4 regions of the Bacillus yunxiaonensis genome follow, and region 3 is predicted to be linked to each of the others. Evidence: riboswitches for the same ligand, from Rfam matches in the RefSeq annotation. Region 3 holds a riboswitch; each other region holds the start of a gene.
The links. A riboswitch is a leader RNA that binds a small molecule or an ion and turns the genes downstream of it on or off. The one in region 3 is predicted to bind thiamine pyrophosphate.

Region 1 (3,294 bases), on a different contig from region 3:
ATATATTGTTGTCCGACATAGCCATATCCAGATCCGTAGCGAATTTTATACCATGTGCCAACCTTTCCGACGACTTGTACTTGTGCTCCATTCTGTAAAGAGCCAATAATAGCTGTATTTGTTCCTGCACCGCTGCGTACTTTTAATACTGGAGTAGCCACATAATAAGAACTTCCGCCTTGTACAGTAATTCCTTTTACTAATGGCTGAGCTACGTTAGATAAAAATTCTTTCTTTACATAGCCACTTGTTCCATTATGTATAACTTTATACCATCCCTCTTGTTCTTCTTGAATCGTAACAAATTTTCCATTCGGTAATACATCAATAATTTCAGATTGCGTATTTGGCTCAGAGCGAACGTTTAATGCATCTGCATTAACGATATATTGTTGCTTACTATTGCTTGTTTTTGCTAAAGAAATTGCTTCTTTTTTTACATAGCCAGTTTTATTTTGAGTGTGAATTTTATACCATTCGTTTGTTGTTTCAAGAATTGTAACTGGAGTGTTCTTTGGAATGGTTTCAATAACAGAATCTGTTGCTTTAGGGCTAGTGTACACTTGTAATGTATTCGTTTTTACATAACCAATTTTTATTTTTGTTTTTTGCTGTGCTGATACGGTTTGTACAGTGGAATCTGTCATAGACGGGAGCATAGAAGCGACTGCGACAGTAGCTGCTGTCATTGCTGCGGCTTTCATGTTCATATAATTAGAGGCCTCCTTATGTAATAAATTTCTATATCCTTAATTATAATATAACAATATTTAATTTGTCTTGTATGCATAGAAATGTAATACTGAAAAATAAATGAACATTTTTTAATACTATAAAGTCATATAATAAAAGGATAGCAGATTTATCAGTGTTATGGAAATAGATAGAAGGAATTTGCGTTTTTCTGAACTTACAAAATACATAGAATGATATTTTATCCCGCTACTTTAGGGCAGTAAGACTCCCACCTCAAAGTTCTGAGAAAACAAAGAAGATAGGTGGGAGATAACCGTTAGTGGAGGATGAAGAACCCCCCTGATGGAAGTTTCACTTTATCTCGCTCAAAACATTGATATTTTAGGGGAAAGCTTTAAGATGAAAAGTCTCTCGTAAGACATAGAGTGACCTAACTAATCACTTTTTGTCTAAAATTAACACATATGGAAATTTGACTTTATAACTTAAAAGAGTTGCCGATGATATATGGCGATGGTATACTGACTATGTTAAATGAATATAATGCTAGGGGAGCTAGTGTTGCTAGCTGAGAGTAAGACCTATAGTCTTTAACCCTTGAACCTGATCTAGATGATGCTAGCGTAGGGAAGCAATTTGGACGATATATATAACGTCCCCGTTTCTTTGCGTATAGAAACGGGGATTTTTTATTGAAAATTTTATAGAACACCACTAGGGGTGCTTGAAAGCTGAGAGAGGTAGAAACCTTAACCCTTATAACCTGATCTAGGTGATACTAGCGTAGGGAAGTGGAAACAACAAATAGGTTTTTCTTTTGTTTGCTGTGGACCACTTCTTATATAGAAGTGGTTTTTTATTTGGAAACATATATACAGGAAGGGGAAGCGGAGATGACATTTTGTGAAAGACTATTTGAAAAGGTGCAACCTGTTTGGGAGAAGAGTCATAATCACCCATTTGTAACAGGTATGGGAGATGGAACATTAGAGAAAGATAGATTTCAATATTATATTGTTCAAGATTATTTGTATTTGTTAGATTACGCAAAATTATATGCAATTGGTGTTGTAAAAGCAACAAATCCAAAAGTAATGGCGAAGTTTGCTGAACAAATCGATGGAATTTTAAATGGAGAAATGACGATTCATAAACAATATGCAAAGCGTTTAGGAATTTCTGTTGAAGAAATGGAATTAGCAAAGCCGTCTGCTATGAATCTAGCATATACAAACTATATGATGTCTGTATCACAAAACGGTACACTTGCTGAGTTAATTGCAGCGTTGCTTCCATGTATGTGGAGTTATTGGGAGATTGGAAAGCGCTTGAATGATATTCCAGGAGCACGCGATCATGAATTTTTTGGCGAGTGGATTCAAGGGTATAGTTCTGAAGAATATGGAAATCTTTGCGTGTGGTTAATTGATTTATTTAATGAAATTACAATTGGAAAAACAGAAGAAGAACGAAATCGTTTAGAAGAAATCTTCTTATATTCCAGTCGTTTTGAATATTTATTCTGGGATATGGCATATCGTAAGGAGATGTGGGGTTTTGAGGAGCAAGAACATACTACAATTTCATAATGTTTCCTTTCATTATGAGGAGAAGCAGATTATAGCGAATCTTGATGTTGCAGTACAACAAGGAGAATTCGTTAGTATTATTGGTCCGAGTGGCTGCGGAAAAAGTACATTGTTTCGACTCATTACAGGACTTGAGGAAGCAAGCGAGGGCACTATTGATGTAATTGGAGAAACGAATCATCCTGTTGGTTATATGCCACAAAAAGATATGTTACTTCCATGGCGAACGATTATCGAAAATGCAGCATTGCCTCTTGAATGTCAAGGTGTGAAGAAAAAAGAAGCACAAATGCAAGCACGAAAATTATTGGTGCAGTTTGGACTGCAAGGGTATGAAAATAAACAGCCAAAAGATTTATCAGGTGGAATGCGTCAACGTGTATCTTTTATTCGTACGTTGTTAACGGGCGGCGACCTTTTACTATTAGATGAACCATTTAGTGCACTCGATGCATTGACGAAAGCATATCTGCAAGAGTGGCTGTTTGAACAATGGAAACATTGGCAAAAAACGATTGTATTTATTACACATGATGTAGAGGAAGCGCTTTATCTTTCCAATCGTATTTTTATCGTAACAGAGCAGCCCATTACATCATTAACAGAGCGGATTGTACCTCTTGGACAAGAACGATCTCGAAAGGATTTGCATCGTCCAGAAATGCTGGCATTAAAAGATGAACTCATTGGGATGTTACAAAGACAGGTACTTGTATGAAGAGAATTGTAGACTATGTTCCAGCTTTTATTGTTGCTGCTATTTTTCTTATTGGTTGGGAAGTAGGGGCGCGGATTCTCGATGAAATGTACATTTTACCATCCCCAAGTGCCATTGTTCAAAAAATATGGGATTTGCGGGATATATTGCTTACGGTGCATTTACCAGCAACTCTTTCTGTTACAGTTATTGGTATTGTCATTTCCGTTGTATTAGGTGTTAGTTTAGCAATGGTGATGAGTATGAGCTCATTTGCTGAGAAAGCATTTTATCCACTATTAGTTGCTTCCC
Region 2 (3,294 bases), on a different contig from region 3:
AAATAATTTACAAAATGTAATATAAAATATAGATATAAGGAAAAAGGGATAATATGATGTTTATAGTGCGTGTTGCAAAACGTATTCTTATATATAATTAGAACTCTTAAATAATATAATAGTTACATATTATGATGTATAATAAAACCTTACAATTTTGTAAGGTTTTTTGTAAGGTAAATCGATAGTTTGTACTACCTTTTTTGTATACACTACGTATGTGTAAGGCACACACATTTTAGGGAAATAAGGCAAGCACTAAAAAAGAAAGGAGTAGGGGAATGGAGAGGCACTCGGCGGCTCTTTCTTTATTATTAGAGAATGATATGATTATGTTAGCTAATAATGAAGGTTGTAAAACTGTAGTTGATCAACAAGAAACATGGGTAGATTCACATGATAAAATTGTGTGGTACAAATGGAATGCGAGCTATAAAGAGAAAATAAAGAAGCAGCACATAGGGTATGAGATGCATAGAGTTGTTTTATGGAATGAGATGAAATCTTGGATTCATAAGCATAACGGTAAAAATGAGCGAGAGAGCAGCCGAGAGGTGGATACACTCCATTTTCAGACTCCTGAAATTGTAAGACACACAGATTCACATTAGGAAAGTAACATGGAAAACTAAGGCACAGAAAAAGAGCAGGTCGCTTATAGAAGCAATCTGCTCTTTTTCTATGATTAAGCGCGTTTCGTAATCAAGCGCGGTGCTGTTGTAAATAAAATGACAAGTAAAATTGCACATAATATGAAAGAACCAATCATTGTGCTGCCGTTTATGATGAAGGAATATAAAGCGGCTGACTGTCCTTTTGGTGCATATTGACCAAAGAAAATAACGCCGGCAATAAAGTGCCAGAAGTAACGAGCTAGGCTGCCGATAAATGTAGCAATAATGATATACATAATTGCTTTTGTTTTTTGACTATTGGCAAGTGCTTGTTGAATTGGTGTATGAAATAATCCAGCAAAGCCGATAAAAGCAAATGCAATGAAGTATTCAATAAACATTTGTACAGGCGTTAAAATGTATGCATCTCCTACGACAATTTGTAGTAATCCCCAAACGAGACCACTTAAGAAACTAGCTTTAAATCCCCAGCGATAAGCGATAATAAAAATTGGAATCATAGCAAATGAGATAGAACCGCTTGTTGGAAGTTTAATAGATAGCGGCAAAATGTCGATGACTAATGCAAGTGCTGCAAGAATCGCTGCCTCTATCATCGCTTGTAAATTTGTATTACGCATGTATAAATCCCCCTACATCCAAGTTACAAAAAAAGAATCATTATCATAGGGGAATATTGAAATATACAAGTTACAAATAACTATTTATGTATATACGTTTGCACAATTCCTGCGTTAGCATTAACTAACAGGTTCAAAGGGTCGGAACGATGTGTTCCCTCTCAGCGACGTGGCTCCCCCTGTGACAACGAGATTCTTAGATTGTTAATATTATTGTAAATTAAAATGGATAAGAATGGAAAATAAATTTTAGCATAGCTATGTTATATAAGATAAAACCGTAAAAAATAGTGATAAATTGACACAATATTGTATAGTCTTTCTTTTGGAGTTCATGTTATAATTGATATTGATAATAATTATCGTTATCGTCTGAGGGGGAGAAATCATGAACTTAGTTGATATGAATATAGATGAAAAAGTACGTGTGAAAGATTTACAATCTCTTGATAAATTATTAAAACGTCGTTTAGCTTCATTTGGATTTGCTGAAGGATGCGAACTTTGTGTAAAACAAAAGGCAATGTTTAATGGTCCGTGTACATTAGAATGCCGCGGGCAATTAATCTCTATTCGCCATTGTGATGCGAAAATGATAAAGGTGGAATTGGCGTGAATAAAGTTGCTTTACTAGGGAACCCGAATACGGGGAAAACATCATTATTTAATGCGCTTACTGGTTCTTATGAATATGTAGGGAACTGGAGCGGAGTAACTGTAGAAAAAAAGATTGGTAAGTTAAAAGATAAGAAGGGAACTTTAATAGACTTACCAGGTGTATATAATTTAAACCCTGTGTCACGTGATGAAGGGGTTGTTACACAATTTCTCTTAACAGACGAATTTCATCATATGTTAAACATTGTAGACGCTTCTCAATTCGAACGTAATATGCATTTAACTTTGCAATTATTAGAATTTGGTAAGCCGCTCTCAATTGGTTTAAATATGATAGATGTTGCCAGGCAGCGTGGCATTATAATTGATGTGAAGAAACTAACTGAAATGCTCGGTGTAACAGTCATTCCGGTTATTGCAAGGAGCGGAAAAGGCTGTGAGGAATTATTAGCTTCTCTTCACGAGAGTGATCATGTAGAACAGAAGCCACTTATTCTTTCTTATGGTGAAAAGGTAGATGCAGGAATTCAGCAAGTTATGGATAAACTGCAACAAACGAATTATGAGCACCCAAGATGGCTTACACTTCAATTTTTGAGCAATAATGAAGTAGTAGAACAAGAGTTAAATCAATTGCCTATTTATAAGGAACTTGTAGCAATCCGCTCTGCATTAGAAGCAGAACTAGACATAACGCTGGAACAGCATATGTACGGAGCACGTGCAGCGTATATTGAAAAGTTGAAAACAAATGTTATTCGTCATGAGAAAGAAGGAAGCATTCCTTTTTCTGAACGAATTGATAAATTAATTACCCATAAAATTTGGGGGCTTCCGATCTTTTTAGGGATCATGTATTTCATTTTTCAGGTGACGTTTTCGTGGATTGGAACACCTTTATCTGATCAACTTGATGCATTTATCGGGGGACCGTTCACAGATTGGGTAACAACAGCTTTAACTAATATGGGGGCATCTGAATTTATTCGAGCGCTCATTACAGATGGCGTAATTGCCGGTGTCGGTGCGGTAATCGTATTCGTTCCACAAATCCTTGCATTGTTCTTCTTCATTTCATTATTAGAAGACTCTGGATATATGGCGCGTATTGCTGTTGTCATGGATCGTATTATGGAGTTTTTTGGACTAAATGGAAAAGCATTTATTCCTATGATTATTGGATTTGGTTGTAATGTACCAGGTGTTATGGCTGCGAGAACGATTGAACAGGAGAAAGAGAGACTGCTTACGATTTTAGTGACGCCATTTATGTCATGTTCAGCACGTCTACCTGTATATGCATTATTTGCGGGGGTCTTCTTCCCACATAGTCAAGCAACCGTTGTGTTCTCTTTATATATTATCGGTATTGTCCTTGCACTAGTCGTTACAAAAATTATGTCTGTTACGGTTTTAAAGCA
Region 3 (3,294 bases):
TCTTTAAACTCTTCTGCTTTTTCTTTCATACCTTGTGAGATTGCTTCTGTTGTTTCTAAATCATTCTCCTTTGCATACTCACGAATATCATGCGAAATTCTCATACTGCAAAACTTCGGACCACACATTGAGCAGAAATGCGCTGTCTTCGCTCCTTCTGCTGGTAATGTTTCATCGTGATACTCCATTGCACGCTCAGGGTCTAATGATAAATTAAATTGATCACGCCAGCGGAATTCAAAACGCGCTTTCGAAAGGGCGTCATCACGCTGATGTGCTGTTTTATGACCTTTTGCAAGGTCAGCAGCATGCGCGGCAATTTTGTACGTAATAACACCTTCACGAACATCATCTTTGTTTGGTAAGCCAAGATGCTCTTTTGGTGTTACGTAGCAAAGCATTGCAGTACCGAACCAACCAATCATTGCTGCTCCAATCGCAGAAGTAATATGGTCATAACCCGGCGCAATGTCTGTCGTTAACGGTCCAAGTGTATAGAACGGTGCACCATGACAAATGTCGAGCTCTTTATCCATATTCTCTTTAATAAGGTGCATCGGTACATGTCCTGGGCCTTCAATCATCACTTGCACATCATGCTTCCAAGCAATTTGCGTAAGTTCTCCTAATGTTTCCAGCTCAGAAAATTGAGCTTCGTCGTTTGCATCCGCAATTGAACCAGGGCGTAACCCATCTCCAAGAGAGAAGGAAACATCGTACTTCTTCATAATTTCACAAATCTCTTCAAAATGTGTATATAAGAAGTTCTCTTGATGGTGATATAAACACCACTGGGCCATAATCGAACCGCCGCGTGATACAATTCCTGTTACACGCTTTGCTGTAAGCGGAATGTAACGAAGCAGCACACCAGCATGAATTGTAAAGTAATCTACTCCTTGCTCCGCTTGCTCAATTAGCGTATCACGGTATACTTCCCACGTTAAATCTTCCGCGATCCCGTTTACTTTTTCAAGTGCTTGGTAAATCGGTACTGTTCCAACTGGTACAGGCGCATTACGAATAATCCATTCACGCGTCGTATGAATGTTTTTCCCAGTAGAAAGGTCCATAATTGTATCTGCACCCCAGCGTGTTGCCCACGTCATCTTCTCTACTTCTTCCGCAATCGACGATGACACAGCTGAGTTCCCGATATTCGCATTTACTTTCACGTGGAAGTTACGTCCGATAATCATTGGTTCTGCTTCCGGATGATTAATATTTGCTGGTAAAATAGCACGGCCTTCAGCAATTTCTTGACGCACAAATTCTGGTTCCACACCTTCACGAATCGCCACATATTCCATCTCTGATGTGATGATACCTTTACGCGCATAATGCATTTGCGTAACATTTTTCCCAGCTTTTGCACGAAGCGGCTTACGTCCCATTTGCGGGAATATAGGCGTATGCTTAGCTGCTGTTTTCACACCATCATCTTCCGGTTTCACTTCACGGCCTTCATACTCTTCTACATCTCCATGTTCCACAATCCAGCAGCGGCGCGGCGTTGGAATCCCCTTTTCTAATTCCACTTTGTAATCAGGATCAGTATAAGGACCACTCGTATCGTACACACGAATAGATTGATTTGGTACACCATTTGTATCGCTTTGTGCAATCTCGCGCATCGGTACTTTCATATCTTCACGTGTACCTTCTACATATACCTTCTTACTTCCCGGTAAACTTGACTTCAACTCAATTTGCTCAGCTGAAACAGATTGTTTCATAATTATGTTTCCTCCCCTGTGTCTTAGCGAAGTAACCTCCGCTTTTCTTTAGATCCAGCTTCGCCTCCTAAACCTCTAAGAACCCTCCGCACGAGAAAACAAAAAGCGCTTTCTGTGCGAAAGAACCTTAGCCAACGGGTCTAAACAGTCGGCTCCGCCTTTCTTGTGACCAGGACGAGAACTAGCGGCCAGTGTATGCTCAAATAAAAAAGCCAGGTCCATAATAAAGAATAGGACCTGGCAACATAAGGCATTGTTATGTAAAGCCGTTAACTTCCCTCCGCTGGTACGAACCAGATCAGGTCCAAAGAGTCAAGAAGTTTCAACGCACTTCTCTCTCAGCCCAGCTCTCTTGGGCACCCCTAGTTTATCACTGATTAAATTTTTACTACGCTCCTATCATACATCATTGTCTGAAAAATGCAAAGGTATTTATATTATTTCTTTTCCTTATTCAAAAAATGGGTATTTCACTTAATACAGGCTGCTTCCCCACTACATACATATAGAATATAAGCCAGTGAGGACGTATGTCTTATGCAAACTTTTCACTATAAGAACAGGGGTGAAAGAGTTGATAAACCTACAATCTACAATAACCATACTCGCTTTTCTCGGAACCACGCTCATCATCTTTTGGCGTCCCAAAGGGATGAATGAAGCAATTCCAGCAACAGTTGGTGCAGTGATTGTCATTTTAAGCGGTGCCGTTTCTCTTACCGACTTGGGTGATATTAGCTCAAAGATTATTGGCGCCGCCATAACAATTATGGCTACCATTGTTATGGCAATCGTACTAGAGAGTTTCGGCTTTTTTTATTGGTGCGCCGTTCAACTTGCTAAAAAAGCAAAAAGCTCTGGTATTCGCCTCTTTTGGTATACAAATCTTCTTTGTTTTCTCATGACATTATTCTTCAATAACGATGGTAGCATCTTAATTACAACTCCCATTTTACTGCTTTTGTTACATCATTTACGACTCAAACATGATCAAAAAATACCTTACTTACTAAGTGGTGCACTCATCGCTACTGCATCAAGTGCGCCAATTGGTGTAAGCAATATTGTAAATTTAATCGCCTTGAAAATTATTGATATGGACTTATACATGCACACAGCCATGATGTTTGTTCCCGCTACGTTAGGTCTCCTTTTTATGTCATTTCTGTTACTCCTTGTTTTTCGGAAAAAAATCCCTGAAAAACTCCCGGTCTTATCGACATACTTAGATGAAAATTTCGTTAAAAAACCCTTTCACCCACTGCAACCACGTCCCGCAATTGATGAAAATCGTAAGCGAACAAGGTTTATGCTTGGCATTCTATTATTTGTTTTATGCGTTCGTCTCAGCTTATTTATCGCATCTTTCTTCCAATTTCCTATCGCCATTGTAGCAGTCATTGGCTCCATTATTTTACTCGGATGGAGATGGTACAAACTGCGCATCCCACCTTATGATATGATTAAAAAAACCCCTTGGTATGTCTTGATTTTCGCATTTTCTATGTACGTGATTGTGTATGGGCTTAATAACATCGGTTTAACCAAACTACTCATA
Region 4 (3,294 bases), on a different contig from region 3:
AATCAGCATCGCGGCCGATAGATTTAAAGAAATCAGTTTGTCCAAGTACAACATTCTGTACTTTACTATAGTCCGCTTGATTCTTCGCCATAATTGTTTTTAATGTTGCTTCTTCTGCTGGTCCACCCCAGCCGCCATATCTTTTTCCTTCAAACGCCTTTGGTGATGTTATATTATCTTTTTTTAGAGATGCAAACGCAGATGTATTATGTTGAATAATTGCACCAATTGATACAACTGGAACGTCTTCTCCACGTGCTATTGTTACGTTTTCTTGGTAGCTTACACCAAAATCAGCTTTTCCGGATGCAACCATTTGTTCAACAGAAGTATTATCACCAGGCTGAATAATTTCTACATCTAATCCTTGTTTTTTATAATAATCTTTCGTCTTTGCTACATATAAACCAGTATGATTTGTATTTGGAAACCAGTCCAATACCACTGTTACTTTTTTCTCTTTACTCTCCGCTTTCTTTTCTGCTGAGCAACCTGCAAATGAAAATAGTAACGAAGCTGCTAATAGCATTTTTAACCCTTTTTTCATTTTCCCTCATCCTTCCTGTAAATCCATGGTGCTGTTAGTCTTGCCACCAATTCAACAATAAAATACAACAATAACGTTACACCGACAATAACAGCGGCTATCCCAAATACACGTGCTGTTAAAAAGGATTTTGTTGCCCTTGTCAGCATAACACCTAGCCCTTCACTTGCACCAAGCCATTCTCCAATAATAGCTCCCATTACGCTATATGTAACGGCAATTTTTAATCCTGAAAAAAAGTATGGCAATACTGCCGGAAATTTCACCTTTTGATATACTTGCCACTTGCTTGCTCGCATCGTTTGAAGCAATTTCAGCATTGCTTTATCTACCGTTTGAAAACCTTCTAAAATACTAAGTGCAATCGGAAAGAAGCATACGAGAATAACAACCATTACTTTTGGCAGCATTCCGTAGCCAAACCAAATAATAAATAAAGGCGCTAGCACGACAATCGGAATCGTTTGTGAAATCACTAATAATGGATTAATTAAAACACGGAATAATGGGATGACGTCCATAATAATTGCAATACTCGTTCCAAGTACAATCGCAAAAAATAATCCGATTAAAACTTCTTGCAGCGTCTGCATTGTATTCGGAAGTAGTAAATCTTTCATTTCTATAAGTTCACGTACAATCGCAGAAGGCTTCGGTAAAATCCACGATTCAATATGGAATACCGAAACAGCTCCTTCCCATATTGCAATGAGAAGGAAAAGCCAAATTGTTGTAATTGCTATGTTAGATCGTTTCTGTTTTTTCATGATCTTCACGATACTTCCACACTTTTTCGTCAATCGTTACGCCTGTGCTTGGACGATAGTGGATTTTAATAGAAGTAATCACTTCTTCTGCCCCATCATCTATGCAAGCTTGTTGCGCACGTTTAATAATGTCCAGAAGTTCATCTAACTCTCCTTCCATTGTCGTTTCCATCGCGCCAACTTCATAGCGCACACCCGATTGCTGAACAACCTCAATTGCTTTATCTACAACTGAATATACATCTTTATGCTTCGCTTGTGGTACAACTGAAAATGAAACTGTAACTTGCTGTGACATACTAAATTCCTCCTTATATAAGCGTTTTACGAAAAAAGAAAAGGCTTTCCTGTCATGAAGCCAGGAAAGCCTTATATTCAAGTTACCATAGAATAACATATGCTACGATTCTTGATACAACTCCCTACGCTGGCATTATCCAGATCAGGTTAAGGGTCGATGCTTTATTACATCCTCTCAGCCACATAGGCTCCCCTGTTCCAATTCGTTTTCATTGTAGCACGTATTATTTTTGTGAACAAATAAAATTAAATTTTTCCATCTAATGATACTGTCCTCAAGTTCATCTTCATATATTCTATTGTACTCACAAATTAATACGGAAAGGTGGAATTTGTATGGGCATTCGCTTTATAAAGATTTCTTCTATTTATTTTATCATCGGCGTCTGCATGGGGATGTATATGTCAATGTCTCTGAATTTTGCATTAAAAAGTGTACATGTTCACTTGCTGCTTCTTGGCTGGGCTTCAATGATGGTAGCTGGCATTTTATATCATATCTTTCAAGAGGCTGGTCAGTCTAAACTAGGGAAATTTCACTTTTGGCTGCTTAATATTGGGCTGCCAGTTATGATGATCGCACTGGCTCTTGAGATTTATGGACATCATGCTGCTATTCCGTTTGTTGCCGGCGGTAGCATTCTTGTTGTTCTTGCTATTATTATATTTTCTATTAATATCTTTACACATATCAAAGAAAATTCATAATGAAATTCTTTGCAAAGTAAAACTTCCATCAGTGTTGGCCTTAGTGCACCGAAATATCGAGATAACATATATAAAAAAGCAGAAGCGGTTAGCACTTCTGCTTTTTTATGATATTTTAGCTTTTAAATTCTCCAATAAGCTCTCGCAATTCATAGGCAAGCACATTTAAACAACTTGCTAATTCTGCTACTTCTTGAACAGACATTTCCTGCTCTTTCATACCTTCTTCTACATGGTTTGTACTCTCGACATATGTCTTTGCAATATTTGAAAGATCATTTACTAAATGAACAATATCTTTACTGTTTTGCGAAATCAAGCTTGATGTTCCTGATACTTCTTTTACTTGTTTTGTCACAGACTGTGCTGACTGTAAAATTTCTGCAAAAAACACACCGCTATTTTGCACAAGAGAAATACCAGATTCCACTTCCTGTGATCCTTTTTGCATCGAAACAACGGCTTGTTCAGTTTCTGTTTGTGTTTCACTAATAAGTTTAGAAATATCTTTAGCAGATGTTTCCGTTTGTTCTGCTAATTTCCGCACTTCTTCCGCTACAACTGCAAAACCTTTTCCAGACTCTCCAGCACGCGCTGCCTCAATAGAAGCATTTAAAGCAAGTAAATTTGTTTGATTTGAAATCCCTGTAATCACTGTAACAATATCACTAATTTGCTTTGAACGATTTTCCAGCGAATAAATAATAAAAGATAAATCTTGGACCGCTTTCTGTATTAAATTCATCTGCTGAATAATTTGTTCAATCGCCTTGTTACCTTTAGCAGAATGATTCTCCATTCCTTCAGCAGCCTCCGCTACGTGCCCTGCAACTTCTGTAATTCCTTGCATCTTATTACCCATCTCATTGACAATTTCTAGACATTGCTGTACAGAAGTTTGCTGAGAATGTGCGCCCTCGTTTAGCCCTCCAATAGAGCTTGCAATTTCTTGTACAGCCCTACTATTCTCTT

Region 1: it holds a riboswitch for thiamine pyrophosphate, as region 3 does, so the genes downstream of both, tenA (thiaminase II) here and thiC (phosphomethylpyrimidine synthase ThiC) in region 3, are expected to answer to the same signal.
Region 2: it holds a riboswitch for thiamine pyrophosphate, as region 3 does, so the genes downstream of both, thiT (energy-coupled thiamine transporter ThiT) here and thiC (phosphomethylpyrimidine synthase ThiC) in region 3, are expected to answer to the same signal.
Region 4: it holds a riboswitch for thiamine pyrophosphate, as region 3 does, so the genes downstream of both, WAX78_RS20375 (MTH1187 family thiamine-binding protein) here and thiC (phosphomethylpyrimidine synthase ThiC) in region 3, are expected to answer to the same signal.

Annotation. Positions count from the first base shown of each region.
Region 1 is NZ_JBAWSV010000006.1:5,985-9,278, forward strand. Features, by position in the region: gene WAX78_RS17385 (SH3 domain-containing protein) at 1-710, opposite strand, end outside; TPP riboswitch at 1,235-1,343, shown strand; TPP riboswitch at 1,403-1,503, shown strand; gene tenA (thiaminase II) at 1,590-2,285, shown strand; gene WAX78_RS17395 (ABC transporter ATP-binding protein) at 2,254-3,003, shown strand; gene WAX78_RS17400 (ABC transporter permease) at 3,000-3,294, shown strand, end outside.
Region 2 is NZ_JBAWSV010000010.1:82,877-86,170, reverse strand. Features, by position in the region: gene WAX78_RS22125 (hypothetical protein) at 282-611, shown strand; gene thiT (energy-coupled thiamine transporter ThiT) at 686-1,255, opposite strand; TPP riboswitch at 1,344-1,445, opposite strand; gene WAX78_RS22115 (FeoA family protein) at 1,644-1,871, shown strand; gene feoB (ferrous iron transport protein B) at 1,868-3,294, shown strand, end outside.
Region 3 is NZ_JBAWSV010000003.1:274,724-278,017, reverse strand. Features, by position in the region: gene thiC (phosphomethylpyrimidine synthase ThiC) at 1-1,736, opposite strand, end outside; TPP riboswitch at 1,995-2,110, opposite strand; gene WAX78_RS10685 (arsenic transporter) at 2,314-3,294, shown strand, end outside.
Region 4 is NZ_JBAWSV010000008.1:106,065-109,358, forward strand. Features, by position in the region: gene WAX78_RS20365 (ABC transporter substrate-binding protein) at 1-547, opposite strand, end outside; gene WAX78_RS20370 (ABC transporter permease) at 544-1,314, opposite strand; gene WAX78_RS20375 (MTH1187 family thiamine-binding protein) at 1,292-1,612, opposite strand; TPP riboswitch at 1,717-1,819, opposite strand; gene WAX78_RS20380 (cytochrome-c oxidase) at 1,951-2,322, shown strand; gene WAX78_RS20385 (methyl-accepting chemotaxis protein) at 2,438-3,294, opposite strand, start outside.